4 regions of the Luteibacter sp. 621 genome follow, and region 4 is predicted to be linked to each of the others. Evidence: riboswitches for the same ligand, from Rfam matches in the RefSeq annotation. Region 4 holds a riboswitch; each other region holds the start of a gene.
The links. A riboswitch is a leader RNA that binds a small molecule or an ion and turns the genes downstream of it on or off. The one in region 4 is predicted to bind cobalamin.

Region 1: linked by a shared signal. The riboswitch ahead of btuB (TonB-dependent vitamin B12 receptor) and the one ahead of ABIE56_RS13745 (TonB-dependent receptor domain-containing protein) in region 4 are both predicted to bind cobalamin.
Region 2: linked by a shared signal. The riboswitch ahead of ABIE56_RS19550 (ribonucleoside-diphosphate reductase subunit alpha) and the one ahead of ABIE56_RS13745 (TonB-dependent receptor domain-containing protein) in region 4 are both predicted to bind cobalamin.
Region 3: linked by a shared signal. The riboswitch ahead of metE (5-methyltetrahydropteroyltriglutamate--homocysteine S-methyltransferase) and the one ahead of ABIE56_RS13745 (TonB-dependent receptor domain-containing protein) in region 4 are both predicted to bind cobalamin.

Annotation. Positions count from the first base shown of each region.
Region 1 covers NZ_JBNDKI010000019.1:91,533-96,078, reverse strand. The annotation lists gene ABIE56_RS18035 (diguanylate cyclase) at 1-84, opposite strand, end outside; partial or broken gene ABIE56_RS18030 (acyltransferase family protein) at 343-1,437, shown strand; cobalamin riboswitch at 1,434-1,666, shown strand; gene btuB (TonB-dependent vitamin B12 receptor) at 1,787-3,667, shown strand; gene ABIE56_RS18020 (hypothetical protein) at 3,689-4,270, shown strand; gene cobO (cob(I)yrinic acid a,c-diamide adenosyltransferase) at 4,267-4,546, shown strand, end outside.
Region 2 covers NZ_JBNDKI010000023.1:42,466-47,011, reverse strand. The annotation lists gene ABIE56_RS19555 (ribonucleotide-diphosphate reductase subunit beta) at 1-716, opposite strand, end outside; gene ABIE56_RS19550 (ribonucleoside-diphosphate reductase subunit alpha) at 857-3,364, opposite strand; cobalamin riboswitch at 3,519-3,734, opposite strand; gene ABIE56_RS19545 (response regulator) at 3,949-4,546, shown strand, end outside.
Region 3 covers NZ_JBNDKI010000002.1:65,226-69,771, forward strand. The annotation lists gene ABIE56_RS02535 (aldo/keto reductase) at 1-700, shown strand, start outside; gene ABIE56_RS02540 (glycosyltransferase) at 790-2,088, opposite strand; cobalamin riboswitch at 2,138-2,359, shown strand; gene metE (5-methyltetrahydropteroyltriglutamate--homocysteine S-methyltransferase) at 2,553-4,546, shown strand, end outside.
Region 4 covers NZ_JBNDKI010000012.1:7,953-12,498, reverse strand. The annotation lists gene ABIE56_RS13750 (efflux RND transporter permease subunit) at 1-1,052, opposite strand, end outside; gene ABIE56_RS13745 (TonB-dependent receptor domain-containing protein) at 1,322-3,214, opposite strand; cobalamin riboswitch at 3,370-3,605, opposite strand; gene ABIE56_RS13740 (hypothetical protein) at 4,137-4,268, shown strand; gene nagA (N-acetylglucosamine-6-phosphate deacetylase) at 4,374-4,546, opposite strand, start outside.

The sequences.
Region 1 (4,546 bases), on a different contig from region 4:
GCGCAGCTGAGCGCGTCCGTCACCGGCGTACAACGCCAGCGTGGCAAGGGCGACCGCCGGTAGCCACCGGCGGAAATAACGCAACGACACGTCCGTGCGAGGGCGCGCGCTTAACAGCGCGCGCCGCAAGGCACGGAAGACATGATCCCGATTGGCATGGCATCCCCACATTAGCGCCGGCAAGCCCCCCGGTCTGCCTGGCGCAAACGATCATAGCGTGCTGCCCACGGCCCGGCGTGATGACCCACCGGCCTGGCGCACCGCCCCCAAAACGCCACGGATCGGCCCGAAGGCCGCCGCATGCGCTCCCCACTCTCGCAGCACGCCCCACGGACTGACCCCATGACACGCCTGCCCGGACTGGACACCCTGCGCGCCATCGCCATCGTGTGGGTGATGCTGTTCCACAGCTACCTTATCGGCGGCCTGGGCGAAAACTTTGGCGTCCTCGAGCGTTCCGGCTGGATGGGGGTAGACCTGTTCTTCGTGCTCAGCGGTTACCTGATCGGTTCGCAGGCGTTTATCGCCCTGCGTGATACGGGACGGCTGGACATGCAGGCGTTCTATGCACGGCGCGCTTTTCGCATCCTGCCTGCGTATGCCGTGGTGCTGGGCCTGTACCTCGCGTGGCCGCTGTGGCGTGAAACCCCGCTGATGCAACCTGCATGGCAGTTCGCCACCTTCACGTTCAACCTTTTCTTCGACGCGCCGCAGCGATATGCCTTCTCCCATGTGTGGTCGCTGTGCGTGGAGGAGCACTTCTACCTGGTGTTTCCGCTGCTGGCGATCGTCCTGGCCGGCCGGCTGACGGCGACGCGCTTCATCCTCCTCTGCGCAGCGGTGGTGGTGGGTGGCATCGCGCTGCGTGCGTGGCTCTGGCAGGTGCACCTGGGGCCGCTCGACCTCGCCGGCGACCCCATCGGGCCGATGTACCTGCGTTACCTGTACTACCCCACGTATTCACGCCTCGATGGCCTGCTTGCGGGCGTGGCCGTGGCGGCATGCGCGGTGTTTCGCCCGACATGGCTTGCCTGGGGGCAGCGCCGGGGTGCGGCGCTGCTGGGCGCATCGGCCCTGCTGCTCACCGGCTGCATCGCGTTCTTCGACGGCAGCCGGCTCGGCTTCTGGCAGAACGCAGTCGGCTACCCGCTCGTGGCCCTTGCGATGGCCGGCTTCGTCGGGATGGCAACGGGCAGTACGTGGCTGGCCCGGTGGCGCATCCCTGGCGCGGGTTGGCTGGCGCGTGCCTCGTACAGCCTGTACCTCAGCCATAAGGGCGCCTTCATGCTCACCGTGGCCCTGCTGGACGGGCGGCTGGACGGCCATCCGGCGTGGCGCTTCATCGCCTTCGCCCTGGTGGTGCTCGCCGTGGGCGCAACCCTGCACTACGGCGTGGAACGGCCATGTTTGCGTTGGCGCGAGCGCCGTTCCGCTACACTACGCGGACCCAGGGTGATCCAAGGCGCCAGCGCCGCGGATTGAAACGGGAATCCGGTGACCCGCAGGCCGCGTGCCTGCGCCATTCCGGAGCTGCCCCCGCAACGGTAGGCGAGTTGAAGGGGCTGGCAGAAGCCACTGTGCCGTTCGCGGCATGGGAAGGCGCCAGCCCTTGCAGGTAACCCCTGCGCTCGCGAGCCCGGAGACCGGCCCACGTGGTATCACCGGACAGGCGGAGGGCCCTGGTCGCGGGTGGCCCGACTCCGTTCGCCGTCGCTTGCACCTTGCCCACGTCCGTCCCTCGCATCCAATACCGCGCGGGTAGGCGCGGTCTGCAGGGAACTACAACGTGTCGCTCCATTCGTCCCGCCTCGCCCTGGCCATCGCTCTTGCGATGACCGCTCCCGTCGTCGCCCACGCCGACGACGCACCCTCCACCGACCTGGACAAGGTCGTCGTCACCGCCAGCCGCACCGAGCAGACCCTGAACCAGGTGCTCTCGGCATCCACGGTGATCGATCGCGCCGATATCGAACGCCTGCAGCCGCGCTCGCTTGCCGATCTGCTGCGCACCACGCCGGGCGTATCCATCGCCAACAACGGCGGCCCGGGCAAGGCCACGTCGGTATTCATGCGTGGCACCGAATCCGACCACGTGCTGGTGCTCGTCGATGGCGTGAAGATCGGTTCGGCGACCTCCGGTACCGCCGCATTCCAGGACATCCCGGTCGACCAGATCGAGCGGATCGAGATCGTGCGCGGCCCGTACTCGAGCCTGTATGGCTCCGATGCGCTGGGCGGCGTGATCCAGATCTTTACCCGCCACCCGCAGGGCGCGTTCGTGCCGAACCTTTCCGTGGGCGTGGGCAGTTGGTCGACATTGCGCGGATCGGCCGGCTTCGCGGGCCGCGGCGCGAATGGCTGGTATTCGGTGGAAGCCAGCCACGACCAGACCCATGGCATCAACGCGTGCCGCGGCAAGCCCAGCCCGGGCGGTGGCGGTTGCTACACCTACGAGCCGGATGATGATGGTTACCGCAACAATGCGCTCTCGTTGAAGGGCGGCTGGCGCTTTGACGAGCAGTGGGATGCCGATGCCAGCGCCACCCGCAGCGAAGGCCACAACTATTACGACGGCACCAGCAGCAACTACGCCGAATCGGCGACGCAGACCGTGGGCGGCCGTCTTCGCTACCGTCCGGCGCAGGACGCACTGGTGACGCTGAACGTCGGTCGCAGCCTCGATCTGTCGACGGACTACGAGAACGGCGTCTACGCCGATACGTTCAATACGCACCGTGACCTGGCCTCGCTGCAGGCGGACCTGGGCAAGGTCGGTGGCGCCTGGGGCCTCACGACACTGGGTTTCGACTGGCAGCGCGATCGCGTGGTCGGCAGCACGGATTACTTCGTGGATGCACGCCGTAACCACGCGCTGTTCGCCCAGTGGCAGCAGGAATTCGGCGACAACTCCATCCAGGGTAGCGTGCGCCGCGACGAGAACAGCCAGTTCGGTGGCAAGACCACGGGCAGCCTGCAGTACGGCTACGCGTTGACGAAGGATCTTCGCGTGACCGCGAGCTACGGCACCGCATTCAAGGCGCCGACCTTCAACGACCTGTACTACCCCGACTACGGCAACCCGGACCTGAAGCCGGAAACCTCGCGTAACTGGGAACTGGGCCTGCGCGGCACGCCGGGTTGGGGCAACTGGTCGGTGAATGCGTTCCAGAACCGCATCGATCACCTGATCGTGTTCGATTCGAGCCTGACCGGCCCACTGTTCCCGTACGGCGGCGCCAACAACATCGATCGTTCGCGCATTCGTGGCGTGGAACTGGCGGCCGATACCAGGCTCGGAGACTGGCGCCTGGGCGGCAATGCTACGTGGCTCTCGCCGGAAGACGACAGCGACGATGCCACCCATGGGAACCTGTTGCCACGCCGCGCGCGCCGCACCGCCAATGTCGACCTGGATCGCAGCTTCGGCGCCTTCAGCGTCGGTGCCAGCGTTTTCGCTTCGGGCTACCGCTATGACGATACGGCCAACCTGCATCGCCTGGGTGGCTACGCACTGACCGACCTGCGCATGGCCTATGCGATCGATACCGCATGGAACGTGGAGCTGTCGGCGAAGAACATTTTCGACCGCCATTACGAGACCGCGCGTTATTTCAACCAGCCCGGCCGCAACTGGATGCTGACGTTCCGTTACCAGCCGCGTTCCTGATCCGTCCCGGAGGAAACCACGATGAAGCCGCTTTCCCGTCCTGCGTTCGCCGCCCTCGCCGCGCTCTTCGCGCTGGTGATGATCGGCACCCGTTTCCATCATTTTGGTGACATGCTGCATCTGCCTGATGCATCCATGGCGTTGTTTTTCCTGGGTGGCATCTACCTGCGCAAGCACCTGGCCTTCATCGGCTTCGTGGTGCTGGCCGTACTGGTGGACTGGTATTCGGTGAGCTACGCGGGCGTGAGCGACTTCTGCATTACCGTGGCGTACTCCTTCCTGCCGCTCGCGTACGCCGTGCTCTGGTACGGCGGCCGCCTGATCGCGCCGCGCTTTGATGGTTCACTGCGTTCGCATGGCCTGGTGTTCCTCGGGATCGTGGTATGCGCCACGCTGAGCTACGCCGTGTCCAATGGTGCGTTTTACTGGCTGGGCGGTCGTTACACGAAACCGCACATGACGGAATACGTCGCGCGCTTCATGCAGTGGGGCCCCTTGTTCGTTCGCGCCGCCGCGCTGTACGTGCTGGCCGCCCAGGTCCTCCACGCCGTGATCGCACATTTCCTGCCGAAGGAGGGCGGCCGCGGCGCGGCCCACGCATGACGGATAAACCCGAATGGCGCGACATGGATGAAGCGTCGCGCTACCGGGACCGGGCCCAGCGGAAAAAGGAACTGGTGGACCGGCGCATCGCACGGGCCACCATCGATCGTGGTGTGCTCGTCGTGAACACGGGCAATGGCAAAGGCAAGAGCTCGTCAGGCTTCGGCATGCTGGCGCGCTCGCTAGGCCACGGCTTCCGCTGCGGTGTCGTACAGTTCATCAAGGGCAGCTTCTCCACTGGCGAGGAGGCCTTCTTCCGCAGGTTCGAAGGCGATG
Region 2 (4,546 bases), on a different contig from region 4:
AGATCCGGCTCTTCTTCGCGGACCGTGCGGACCACGTCGAAGGCGAAGGCCATGTGCCCGGATTCGTCGCGGAACACCCAGTTGGTACCTGAGGCCAGCCCGTGCAGCAGGCCGCGTGAGCGCAGGTAGTACACGTAGGCGAACGCGGCGAAGAAGAACAGGCCTTCGATGCACGCGGCAAAGCAGATCAGGTTCAGCAGGAACTGGCGGCGGTGTTCGCGCGTTTCCAGGCGGTGGATATCCTGGATCGAGTCGATCCACTTGAAGCAGAACTCGCCCTTCTGGCGGATCGAGGGAATGTTCTCGATCGCCGCGAACGCCTTGTTCCGCTCCGATGGATCCGGGATGTAGGTATCGAGCAGCGTGAGGTAGAACTGCACGTGCAGCGCTTCTTCATACAGTTGGCGCGACAGGAACATGCGCGCTTCGGGGGAGTTCACGTGCTGGTAAAGGTTCAGCACCAGGTTGTTCGAGACGATGGTGTCGCCCGTGGCGAAGAACGCGACCAGGCGGTGGATCAGGTGGCGATCCGCATCGGACATCTTCGATTTGAGATCGGTGACATCGAGCGAGAAATCCACTTCTTCCACCGTCCACGTATTGCGGATGGCTGCGCGGTACATCTCGTAGAACTTCGGGTAACGCATGGGGCGCAGCGTCAGTTCGAAGCCCGGATCGAGCAGGTGCGCGTCACGGGTGATGGGATGAGCGGACATAAGGTGCCTCTTGTTATTCGGTGATCGACTGTAGGAGCGCGCTTGCGCGCGATGGGCGCTCGCGGCAATCCCCCATCGCGCGCAAGCGCGCTCCTACAGGGCAAGCGCCAGCGCGTGAGCGCGCGGCGCCAGGTGGTGTGTTACTGGCAGGCTTCGCAATACTCGGGGTTCTCGAGCGAGCAGAACACCGCGGCTTCGGCCTGTTCCTGCGTGTTCACCACCGGCGCGACCGGTGCGGCAGCAGCGGCGCTCACCGTCGTCTTCGCAATGCGGGTAGCGGGGCGCGAGCGCAGGTAGTAGGTGGTCTTGACGCCGGACTTCCACGCGTACATGTACATGGACGAGAGCTGGCCGATGTTCGGGTTTTCCATGAACAGGTTCAGCGACTGGCTCTGGTCGATATAGGCACCGCGGGCGGCGGCCAGGTCGATCAGGGCCTTCTGCGGCAGCTCCCATACGGTGCGGTAGATCGCGCGCAACTCGGCCGGGATGACGTTGATACCTTGCACCGAACCTTCGGCCAGCTTGATCTGGTCGCGGATATCGGCGGTCCACAGGCCCAGCGTCTTCAGCTCTTCGACCAGGTGGCGGTTCACCACCAGGAAATCGCCCGAGAGCGTTTCGCGCTTGAACAGGTTGGAGACCTGCGGCTCGATGCACTCGTAGCAACCGGCGATGGACGCGATGGTGGCGGTCGGCGCGATGGCGATGAGCAGCGAGTTGCGCAGGCCGTGCGTCTTCACCTTCTCGCGCAGCTCGGCCCAACGGCCATCCTTGCCGTTCGGCGTAGCGGCGGGCCAGTAATCGAACTGGAGCTCGCCGTTGGCGGCGCGGCTCTCGTCGAAGCCCGGGTGGGCACCGTCGCGCTCGGCGATCTCGTTGGACTGCGACAGCGCGTGGAAGTAGATCTCTTCCGAGATGCGCGTGGACAGCTCGCGGGCTTCATCCGAATCAAAGCGCAGGCGCAGCTTGAAGAACACATCCTGCAGGCCCATCACGCCCAGGCCCACCGGGCGCCACTTCATGTTCGCGGTGCGCGCGGTATCGATCGGGTAGAAATTCAGGTCGATCACGCGGTTGAGCTGGCGCACGGCGGTGCGCACGGTGCTGGCCAGCTTCTCGAAATCAAACGCACCATCCACGACGTGGCGGGCGAGGTTCACCGAACCCAGGTTGCACACCGCGGTCTCGCCCTCGTTGGTCACCTCGAGAATCTCGGTGCACAGGTTCGAGAGGTGGATGACGTTCTCGGGCTTTGCCGTCTGGTTGCTGGTGGCGTTGGAGCGATCCTTGAAGGTCATCCAGCCGTTGCCGGTCTGCGCCAGCGAACGCAGCATGCGGGCGTATAGCTCGCGCGCCTTCACCTGCTTGCTGGCCAGGCCCTCGGCCTCGGCCTTTTCGTACGCGGCCTCGAACGTGGCGCCCCAGGTATCGACGAAGTGCGGCACGATCTTTGGATCGAACAGCGACCAGTCGCCATCGGTCTCGACGCGGCGCATGAACAGGTCGGGCACCCAGTTGGCCAAGTTCAGGTTATGGGTGCGGCGGGCGTCGTCACCGGTGTTTTCGCGCAATTCGAGGAATTCCTCGATATCCGCGTGCCAGCTTTCCAGGTACACGCAGGCGGCGCCCTTGCGTTTGCCACCCTGGTTCACCGCGGCGACCGAGGCATCGAGGGTCTTCAGCCAGGGCACCAGGCCGTTGGAGTGGCCGTTGGTGCCGCGGATGAGCGAGCCGCGCGAACGGATGCGCGAGTAGGCCAGGCCAATACCACCAGCGAACTTCGAGAGCTGGGCCACGTCGCCATACTTCGAATAGATCGATGCCAGGTCATCCTGCGGCGAATCGAGCAGGAAGCACGACGACAGCTGCTCGTGCGCCGTGCCGGCGTTGAACAGCGTGGGCGAGCTGGCCAGGTACTCGAGCGACGAGAGCATGCGGTACAGCTCCAGCGTCTCGGCCACATCGTTGCCGCCGAGTGCGCAGGCGATGCGCATGAAGAAATACTGCGGGGTCTCGATGACGTGGCGCTTGGTCGGGTGGCGCAGCAGGTAACGGTCGTACACCGTGCGCAGGCCGAAGTATTCGAAGCGGCGCGAGGCGTTCAGGTCGATCGCATCGTTGAGCTTGCGTGCGTTGGCGGTCACGAACGCGCGCAGGCGCTCGTTGAGGATGCCAAGCTCACCGCCGATGTTGATCGATTGCGAGAACGACTGGATCTCCTGGCCGCTCACTTCCTTGTCGATGAAGGCGGAGAGCAGGCGCGCGGCGAGCTGGCCGTATTCCGGCTCCTCGGCGGTGAGCGCCGCGGAGGTGCGGATGGAAAGCTGGTCGAGCTCCTGGGTGGTGGCGCCGTCGTACAGGCCGCCGATCGTCTTCAGCGCCACGCGCATGGGATCGACCGCGAACAGGCCATCGGCGCTGCGCGTCACCGCGCGCACGATCTTGTTCACATCCACGGTTTCCTGGCCACCGTTGCGCTTCGTCACGCGCATCTGGCCGGGGTTGTGTGGCGGGGTAAGGGCGAACGCCGGTGGGGCGTCCTGGCGGTAGCCCGCTGCGGGGGCCTTGTCGGTGCTGGTAGTGGGGGTGGCGGCCGCATCGGCCGTCTCGGTGCGCTCGCGCGCTGCGGAATCCATCGTCGTCATGCTTGGCGTGCCCCAGGGCCTGGTCCAGACTCCCGTTCCCTCGGACGGGGCTTGATGTGGGTAGGCAAGGACGGGAAAGCCGGGGACGAAGCCGCGCGTGGGGCTTCGGTCCGCGACGTGCCTCCCCGCGGAAGCCGTCACCACGAACCATGCCCTTCGGGCATGGCTGCTGGCAGGTCTTCGGACTTCGTGGACGTAGGGCGGCATGCCGCCCTGCCTACCCGTCGCTTCCCAGCCCCCGAAGGGCCAGTGCTTTGAACGGGGTCGTTTCCACTTACCGCTGCGGGGCAGTTCCGGATTTACACCGGATTCCCTTTTAAGTCCGACGGGCAGTCGCGCCGCCTCGGACACCAACGGGACACACGATATAGCTGGGACCAGGGCAGGTCAACACAAGATATAGGGTATTTTTTCCAATGCGCTTCCTGCTCAATGGGTTGCGTGAATGCGCTGGCGAAGCCCCTGATCACGCCTTGATCAATACCTGTCCTGGCATGTGAAGAGCGTCTACACATAAGCGATTGCGGCCCGAGGCTAAGATTCGGGCCCGTTCCAAGCCACCATCCTAAGGACCACGCGGTTCGATGCCATCGACGTTCACGCTGCAAGACCACGCACTGCTCAACCAATCGCTTGATGCGGTGCCCTTTGGCCTGGTGGCGCTTTCGCCCTCGGGAACGATGCTGCACGCAAATGCGTGGGCGCGCGAACGCCTGCGCGGGCACTCGTTCCTCGCGTTCTGGAGCCCGGCGGGCCGCGAAGCCATCGAGGCCGTGCTTGCGGCGATCGGTGCGCGCGGCATTCGTGACCTTGAGGTTGCTGCGTCCGACAACCTGCCGTGGCGCGTGTCACTGGAAACCTGGAGCAGCCCGGCGGTGGGTGAGGCGGTCATCCTCGCCACGTTCCGCCCTGGCAATGCCGACCAGGCCTGGATGGGGCCGGGTGGTGACGGCTCGGCCGACATCACCCAGGACCAGCTGCGCCAGGCACAGAAGATGGACGCGATCGGGAAGCTCACCGGTGGCGTGGCGCACGACTTCAATAACCTGCTGCAGGTGATCAGCGGCAACCTGCAGCTGCTTGCCACCGATGTCGCCGGCAATGCACGTGCCGAGCGCCGCGTGGCGAACGCCATGGCCGGCGTGGACCGCGGCTCGCGCCTGGCCGCACAGCTCCTGGCAT
Region 3 (4,546 bases), on a different contig from region 4:
CAAGGGGCCCAATGGCGGTGGCCTGTCGCGCAAGGCCATCTTCCAGTCGGTGGATGATTCGCTCGGCCGCCTCGGCACCGATTACATCGACCTGCTGCAGATCCACCGCTTCGATTACGACGTGCCGATCGAGGAGACGCTCGAAGCCCTGCACGACGTCGTCAAGGCGGGAAAGGCGCGCTATATCGGCGCCTCGTCCATGCACGCCTGGCAGTTCGCGAAGATGATCTATACCTCGCGCCTGCATGGCTGGACGGAATTCGTGAGCATGCAGGATCACTACAACCTGATCCAGCGCGAGGAAGAACGCGAGATGATTCCGTTCTGCGTGGACCAGGGCATCGGCGTGATCCCGTGGAGCCCGCTGGCCCGTGGCCGCCTTACGCGTGATTGGGACGAGACCAGCACGCGCCAGGAGAAGGATGTCTTCGGCGGCACCCTTTACAACACAACGGAAGAGTCCGACAAGGCCATCGTGGCTGCGGTGAAGGACGTGGCGGAGGAACGTGGCGTGCCGCGTGCGCAAGTCGCGCTGGCATGGGTGGCGCAGCGGCCGGGTATCACCGCACCGATCGTGGGTGCCTCGAAGCCGCACCATCTTGATGACGCGGTGGCGGCGATCGACCTGAAGCTTAGCGACGAAGAGATGAAGAAGCTGGAGGCGGCATACGGTCCGCATCCGGTCGCGGGCTTCGAGTAAACGTTGCCTTTGTCGGGGCGGGGGGGGGGGGCGGGGGGGGGGGGGGGGGGGGGGCGCGCCCCCCCCCCCCCCCCCCCCCCCCCCCGCTCCTACACACCGCGTTTTTCGATGGCTGCCTCGATAGCATCGGCGGCGATGCGTGCGCCCTGCTCTTGTTTCATGCTTCGGCCCACTTCTTCGGCCCGCGCACGTAGCGGCACATCAACAAGCAGCCGGGCAAGCTTTGCTGCCGCGCGGTCGGCGCGGTAGCGCGTGGCGGGCAATACATCGCCCACGCCCAGCCGTTTCACCCGTGCTGCGTTATCCGGTTGATCGAAGCCGTGTGGCACGATCAGCGAGGGCCGCCCCGCACGCATGGCCTCCTGCGTCGTGCCGACGCCACCGTGATGCACGACCACGGAGGCGCGGGCGAACAACGCGCCATGCGGTGCGTAGTCGACGGCGAGAACGTCACCACCGTTGAGCGCAAGGCGCTCGCGCAACGCAGGTGATCCCGTGAGAAGTACGGCGCGAAGGCCGAGCCGCCTTGCGGCTGCAACGCTCTCGCGCAAGAACCCTTCGCTTGCGTGAACGGCCGCCGAGCCCAGGGTAAACACGATGGGCGGGGTCCCCCCATCAAGCCAGCGTAGCAAGGCGCCGTCCAGCACATCATCGAACGGAAGATAACGAGCCTGGCCGGTAAGCACGGTATGCGCGGGCGCATCGGGTGGCAGGCCACCCAGCAGCGGTGAATACATCGCGAGCACGCCATCTCGCCCGTGCTGGCCGCGATGGAACGGATCGCCCGTGGGCGCAACCGGTGCGAGGCCCAGATGACGGCGGAACGCGCGCACCGGCGCGGTCCACGGATGGGTCAGCCGCTCCACGATGCGCGTCAACCAACGCGAACGGCGAGGCGATGCTCGCAGCCATCGATCAAGGGTATCCATGCCCGTCGCGGGCGGATCGAACGGCGACAGGAAGACCGACGGCGACAACACCGCGGAGAACCATGCGGCGGGCAGCGTTTCGCCGAGGATCTGCCCGGCGAACGCCAGGGTGGTGGTCACCAGCGCATCCGCTTCCATGCAGAACGTCTTTAGCGCGTGGTAACTCGCCGCCACATCGGCGGCGGCGAGGTCACGCACGACAAAGCGCGGCCCCCGCCACGGATGGAACGCCTTTGCCGCGAATGCCGCCTTGTCTTCGGGCTCAGCGATGCCGCTGGCCATGACGAACTCCAGCCCGGCATCCCGCACCGCATCACGATGGATCGCATGCGCGCCAACGGTTACCCGGTGGCCGCGCGCGACGAGTTCACGGCCCACGGCGAGCAGGGGGAACAGGTCACCCTGCGATCCCACCGTCGCGAACACGATGTGCCGTTCCGCCATGCCTTCCTCCGCCATGCACCAGGGCTCCATCGTCGCGCATTTGACTTCGGCCGTCCGGACGGCTAATTTCGCCGTCGCCAGCGGTCTTTATCTTTGTATTCGAATAGAGAGATAAAGCTAAGAGGGAAGCCGGTGAAAATCCGGCGCTGCCCCGCAGCGGTATATGGAGACGACGTCCGTCACAGGCACTGGGCCCTCAAGCCCGGGAAGCGACGGCGAAGGCGGTATCCCCTAGGGGATGCCACATCCTTGAGCCCGAAGACCTGCCGCCAGCCGGCGCGCCAGCCCTGTCATGAGGGCGTGCGCGCCGCCCGACCTGACGGGCCGCCCCACGGCAGCCCGGCGGTTCGCCCGCGGGGGCGAAGGTCGACGGTCAGCCCGCATGACGCCCAGCCTGCCAGCGCGGTGTGCCGCGGTGGCGCAGGGTCGTCTGCGTGCACCGCCCTTCCCTCCTCTTTTATCCAAAGAGGAATCTTTCCATGCCGCACGTGACCTACCTCGGTTTTCCCCGCATCGGCCGCCGCCGCGAACTCAAGCGCGCGCTGGAGGCTTATTGGAAGGGAGATGCGACGTCTGCCGAACTGCTCGACACCGCAGCCACCCTGCGCCAGCGCCACTGGCAACTCGCCCGTGACGCGGGCGCCGACAGCGTTCCGGTCAACGATTTCTCGCTCTATGACCACGTGCTCGATGCCGCGGTGGCACTCGATGCCATTCCGGCGCGCTATCGCAACCTGCACGATGCAGATGCGCTGGCGGGTTACTTCGCCATGGCACGCGGCCACCAGCGCGGTGGGCACGACCTGCGCGCGCTCGAGATGACCAAGTGGTTCGATACCAACTACCACTACATCGTGCCCGAACTGCATGCGGGCCAGGTATTCCATGCGCGGCCGGAAAAGGCGGTGGCGGAGTATCAGCAGGCGGTTGCCGCAGGCCACGCCGCCCGCCCCGTGCTGCTCGGCCCCGTGACCTTCCTGCTTCTTTCCAAGACCGTGGATGGAAGCCATCCGCTTGGGCTACTCGATGCGCTGCTCCCGGCGTGGCTCGGCCTTGTCGATGCATTGGTCGCCGAGGGCGCGGAATGGATCCAGGTCGACGAACCGGCGCTGGTGCTCGACCTGGAGGTGGGCGCCCGCGACGCGTTCCGCCGCGTGTTCGAGGCACTGGCCGCGCACTCACCCGCCAAGATCTTGCTGGCTACGTATTTCGGTGGCCTTGAATCCAACCTGGGCCTGGCCACCTCGCTGCCGGTGGCGGGGCTGCACGTTGATATCGCACGAGCCCCGGCACAGCTTGATGCCGTACTCGACGCCCTTCCGGACGGGCGCGTGCTCTCCGCCGGCCTGGTCGATGGCCGCAATGTCTGGCTCAGCGACCCGGCCACCCTCCTTCCACGCCTGGAGACACTGCGCACGCGCGTTGGCGGCGATCGCTTGTGGATTGCGCCCTCGTGTTCACTGCTGCATGTGCCCATCGACTCAGCCGAAGAGAAGCAGCTGCCGGGTGAGGTCGCGCAATGGCTTTCGTTCGCACGGCAAAAAATCACCGAACTGCGCCAGTACGCCAACGCCGTTTCGGGAGACGCAAAGGCCGTGCAGACCCTGGCTCGCCAGCACGAGATCGTCGCACAACGCCTGACCTCGCCCGAGGTCGTCCGCGCGGACGTGCGCGCCCGCGTCCGCGGGCTCACCCCGCAATTCAGCCAGCGCCGCTCGGGCTACGCACACCGCGCCGCGGTGCAACGCGAACGCTTTGGGCTGCCGGCGCTACCCACCACGACAATCGGTTCATTCCCGCAAACCGATGACCTGCGCACGGCACGCGCCGCGTTCCGCTCGGGCAGGCTCGATGCCGCGGCGTACGACGAACGCCTGCGCGATGAAGTACGTCGCGCGGTGAGCTTCCAGGAGGAAGCCGGCCTGGATGTGCTCGTGCATGGCGAACCCGAGCGCAATGACATGGTTGAGTACTTCGGTGAGCAGCTCTCGGGTTACGCCTTCACGAAGTACGGCTGGGTGCAGAGCTACGGGTCGCGCTGCGTGAAGCCGCCCATCATTTACGGTGACGTGGCTCGCCCCGTGCCGATGACCGTGGCGTGGTCCAGCTTCGCGCAATCGCTCACCGAGCGCCCGATGAAGGGCATGCTCACCGGCCCGGTAACCATGCTGCAGTGGTCGTTCGTACGCGACGACGTGCCCCGCGCCGACGTGTGCCGGCAGATCGCGCTTGCCCTGCGCGATGAAGTGCACGACCTGGAGCGCGCTGGCATCGGCATCGTGCAGATCGATGAGCCCGCCTTGCGCGAGGGCCTGCCGCTACGCCGCGCCGACTGGCAGGCCTACCTGGCCTGGGCCGTGGAGGCGTTCCGGATCACCGCCGGGGGCACCAGCGATAGCACCCAGGTGCACACCCACATGTGCTACTCGGAGTTCAACGACATCATCGAGGCCGTCGCCGCCATGGACGCCGA
Region 4 (4,546 bases):
ACCAGCATCACCAGGCACACCATCACGATCGAGATCATCAGCGCGACCTTCACCTCGTGCAGCGCTGATTGGGTGGTCTGGGTCAGGTCGAAGATGGGGGTGACGACCGCATCGGCCGGCAGCATGGCGCGGAAACGTGGCAGTGCCGCGCGGATGGCGTTGGCCGTCTCGATCGAGTTGGCTTCGGGGCGCTTGCTGATCTGCATGGTGACCGAGCGTTCGCCCTGGAACCACGCCTTCTGGTAGATGTCCTGCTGGCCGCTGGTGACCTTGGCTATATCCGACAGGCGCACCGGCGTGTCGTTGCGCATGGCGACCAGGATGCGTGCGAATTCATCCGCGTCGCGCAGGCCATCGTTGGCGATCACGGTCATTTGCGAGCGGCCGTCCGAGAGCAGCCCCTGCGGTGAATTGACGTTGGCCGCCTGCAGCGCGTTCGACACGTCGTTCGTGGTCAGCCCCTTCGTCGAAAGGGCATTCGTATCCAGTTCCACGCGCACCGCATGGGGCGTGCCGCCGAACACCTGCACGCGTGCCACGCCATCGATCTGCGAAACCGTGGGCCGGATCAGCGTATCGACCACATCGAACAGCTTGTCCGCCGGCATCGTCTTCGAGGTGAACGAGACCAGCAGCACGGGGATTTGCCCCGTATCGAACTTGAAGTACTGCGGCGGGCTGGGCATGCCCGCGGGAAGATCGGCGATGGACGCGTTGATAGCGGCCTGCACGTCGCGCGCGGCGGCATCGGTGGAGCGGTCCATGGTGAAGCGGATACGGACGAAGCCTGCGCCTTCGGTACTGTTTGAGTACATCTGGTCGACGCCCGGGATCTGGCCCAGGTGGCGTTCCAGCGGCGCGATGATGGTGTTCGCCATCGTCTGCGCATTGGCGCCCGGCATCTGCGCCTGGATGAATACCGCCGGCACCTCGATCGAGGGCAGCGCGGCCACGCCCAGCAGCATGTAGGCCAGTATGCCGGCCAGCGTGAGGCCCGCCGCGAGCAGCGACGTTCCCCGGGGCCGGCGAATGAAAGGAGCAAAGAAATTCACGACACATCCTGTGACAGCGGGAAAGTCCCGCGCCGCGCACTTTATGCCGTTACGGTGCCATCCGTCGCCTGTGCCGTCCGTCAGCCCCCTGCCGAAAGGCAGGGGAAGGCTGTTTAAGCAGCTATCCCCCGATGGATGACCGCCTTGCTGTAGGAGCGGGGGGGGGGGGGGGGGGGGGGGGGGGGGCGCCCCCCCCCCCCCCCCCCCCCCCCCCCCCCGCTCCTACAGGGGGTGGGGCCATTCGCGGATGGCCCGGTGTGCGTTACCGCTTACGGGACGGGCGCGAAGCGCACCGTCACGTAGTAGGTGCGGCCCAGCTGGTTGTAGTACGCCGCCGTCTCATAGCGCTTGTCCGCCACATTGGCCACGCGACCCTGCACGCTCCAGGCGTTGTCCACGTGCCAGGTGGCGCGCAGGTCAGCGGTGGTGTAGCCGCCAAGGCGGGTGGTGTTGGCCGCATCGTCGTAGCTGTAACCCGCGGCGTACACCGAGCCGCCCAGCGTGAATGCGCCCAGGTCCTTGTCCAGGTCCACGCGGCCGGTGCGGCGCGGGCGGCGGGCCAGCAGGTTGTCTTCCTGCGGGCCGCTATCGCGGTTCAGCGGCTGCTGCAGCGTCAGGTAGGTACGCACGTGCCAGCCATCCACATCGGCGCCCAGCTGGCCTTCCAGCCCGCGGATGCGCGCCTGGCTCACGTTGATCGGCAGGAAGTTGGCGTCGTAGCCGATCAGGTCATCCACCTTGGTCTGGTAGGCGTTCACCGCCCAGTTCCAGATGCCCGGGCCGCCGCTCAGGCCGATCTCGGCCGTGCGCGACTTCTCCGGCTTCAGCGAGACGGGCGCACCGTAGGGGTAGTACTCGTCGTTGAAGGTCGGCGCATGGAACGCCGTGCCGTACGACGCGGTGATGCGCATGCCGTTATCGAAGCGGAAGCCGTACGCCGCCGAGCCGGTGTTGTGGTTGCCGAACTGGTTGTTGTGGTCGTGGCGCGCGGAGAGCTGGATCTCGTGCGGCCCGAACACGCCCTGGTACAGGGCGAACACGCCGGTGTTGTTGCGGGTGGTCTTGAGATAATCCGTATCGCTATCCAGCTTCTCCTGCTGGTAATCCACGCCCGCGCTCAGGGTCTGGCCCGGCGCCAGGGTGAAATCGTTCTGCCAGGCGGCCTGGTTGCGCTTGGAGTACAGGTAACCCATGCGCAGCTTATCGGCGCCCACGTGCGGATTGAAGTCTGCGTCGTACCAGGTCTTTTCCGAACCGTTGAGGTAGTTGTCCGCGCGGTCCTGGTTCTGGCCCAGGCTTACCGACATGCGCCAGTCGGCCATGGCGTCGAAGCTGAGCTTGCCGCCAGCGACCTGCTGCGAACGGCGGGTCAGGTTCTGGAAATCACCGTCATATTCGATGGTGCCCTTGCTGCGCAGCCAGCTGCCGGTGAGCTCGGTGCCGTCATCCCAGCGGTAGCCGCCCGAGAGCGCGCCGTTGTAGGTGCGGTAGGCATCGTGATCCGGCTCATCGGTGAAACAACCCTTGCCAGCGTCGGCGGCGCCGATGCGGCAGGCGTTGATGCCCGCGGTGTACTGGCCGCCCAGGCTGGCGTTGTACCAGCCGTGCGTGGTGCCACCGGAAACGCCGACCTGGCCGGCGGTGTAGCCATGGCTGCCACCGGTCACCGAGACCGACGGGGTCGGCGCTTCGCCGGCCTGGCCGTGGCGGGTGAAGATCTGGATGACGCCACCGATGGCGTCCGAGCCGTACAGGGTGGAGCGCGGGCCACGCACGACTTCGATGTGGTCGATCTGCTCCACGGGGAGCTGCTCGTAGGCCGGCAGGCCGGCACCCACGGTGCCGACGCGCACGCCATCGATCAGCACCAGCGTATGGGCCGAGTTGGTGCCGCGCATGAACATCGAGGTCTGCTGGCCGAGGCCGCCGGTGTTGGCCATGACCACGCCGGGCAGGCCGGTGAGCAGGTCCTGCACGCTGGTGGGCTGCAGGCGCTCGATATCGTCGCGGGTGATCACGGTGACCGGGGCGAGCACCTCGTCCAGCGGGGTGGGCGCGCGGTTGGCGGTGACGACGACCGAGGGCAGCGTTTCCGGGGCGTCGGCGGCATGCGCGATGGCGATGGACGACAGCAGGGCTGTCGCGAGCAGGGTCTTCTTCATGTGTGGAGCGTCCTCGTGCCGCAGGGCGGCAAGTCTTTAAACCGGGACGGCCACGGGGGAGGAGCGAACGGCGCACGGGCAGCGGGGCCCGGAGGCTGTCCGGATCCGCCCGCCGCGAATCGTCCGAAACAGGTTCACCCCCGCGGCCATGGCTGGCGCAGGGGGTGTTTCGGGCCGGTCTCCGGACTCGCCCTTGCCGCGCTCGCGGATTCTTCCGGCGCCTTCCCACCCCGTTCGGAGCAGTGGCCAAGGCCGGACAGAACGGGGGTGTTCCCCTGGGGCTTACCGTTGCGGGGGCAGTGCCGGCCTTGCCGCTTCAGCGGCGCACCGGCTTCCCGTTTCATCCTTACCGCCATGGAGGCGGGTGGACACCCGAACGGGGGCATTCTAGCGGTGATTGGGCGGGATCGGAGGGAATCAGTTCATTCGCCTCGGCGAATGCATGCGTTGAGCGGCTTGCGCCGCCTTAGGCTGGGGGTCGTCGGGGTCGGTGGTGGGCAGGCCCCTGGGGCCGCCAGTCGCGGACCTTCGGACCGGGCCGTAGGCAGCCTCATCGCGATAAGCGAATCGCCCGGCGGCCCTCCGCTCATGTCGGCCCCAGGGGCCTGCCCACCGCCGAGTCCAAACGCCCCGTTTCATGCGCCACAAGCCACCATATCGGTGCGGTCACCCCTGTAGGAGCGCGCTCGCGCGCGATCACCTCACGAAGCGGCGATGCCGGACACCCCCCATTGAACCATGCGTCCGGACACTGGTTTGCGGACAGGCCACCGTCCGCGGACGCGCCGATGATCAACGCGCAGACCACGGGACACGGCCTCGCAGCGCCCTTCGTTAAGCACCGCGCACGTTGGCACGGCGCATGCACTCTCCAAGACAAGGGGCCTCGACGCCCCATCGACCTAAACCAAGGAGACCGACCATGAAAACCGAAACCTTCCTGCTGAAGACCTTCTTCGTCGCCGCCGTGCTGACGTGCGTGCTGACCATGGGTGCGATCGTGACGAGTGGCGCGGGTAGCGTGCCGGCGACGGTGATTGCCAGCGCGCAGTGAGCGACGTGCGGAAGCACACGATGGCGTTTCCGCATCGCTGCTTCGTGAGGCATCGCGCGCAAGCGCGCTCCTACAGGAAGAGCGCAAAGCCGAAGGCGAGCCTGATCAGGCGGTGTAGACGCGCTGGCCGCCGATCCAGGTTTCGACCACGTGGTGGGTATCGTCCAGCACCACGAAATCCGCGCGGAAGCCCGCGGCGATGTGGCCGTGCGTCGCACCCAGGCCCAGGAACGCCGCCGGGTACGTCGATGCCATGCGCGCCGCCTCATCGTAAGGCA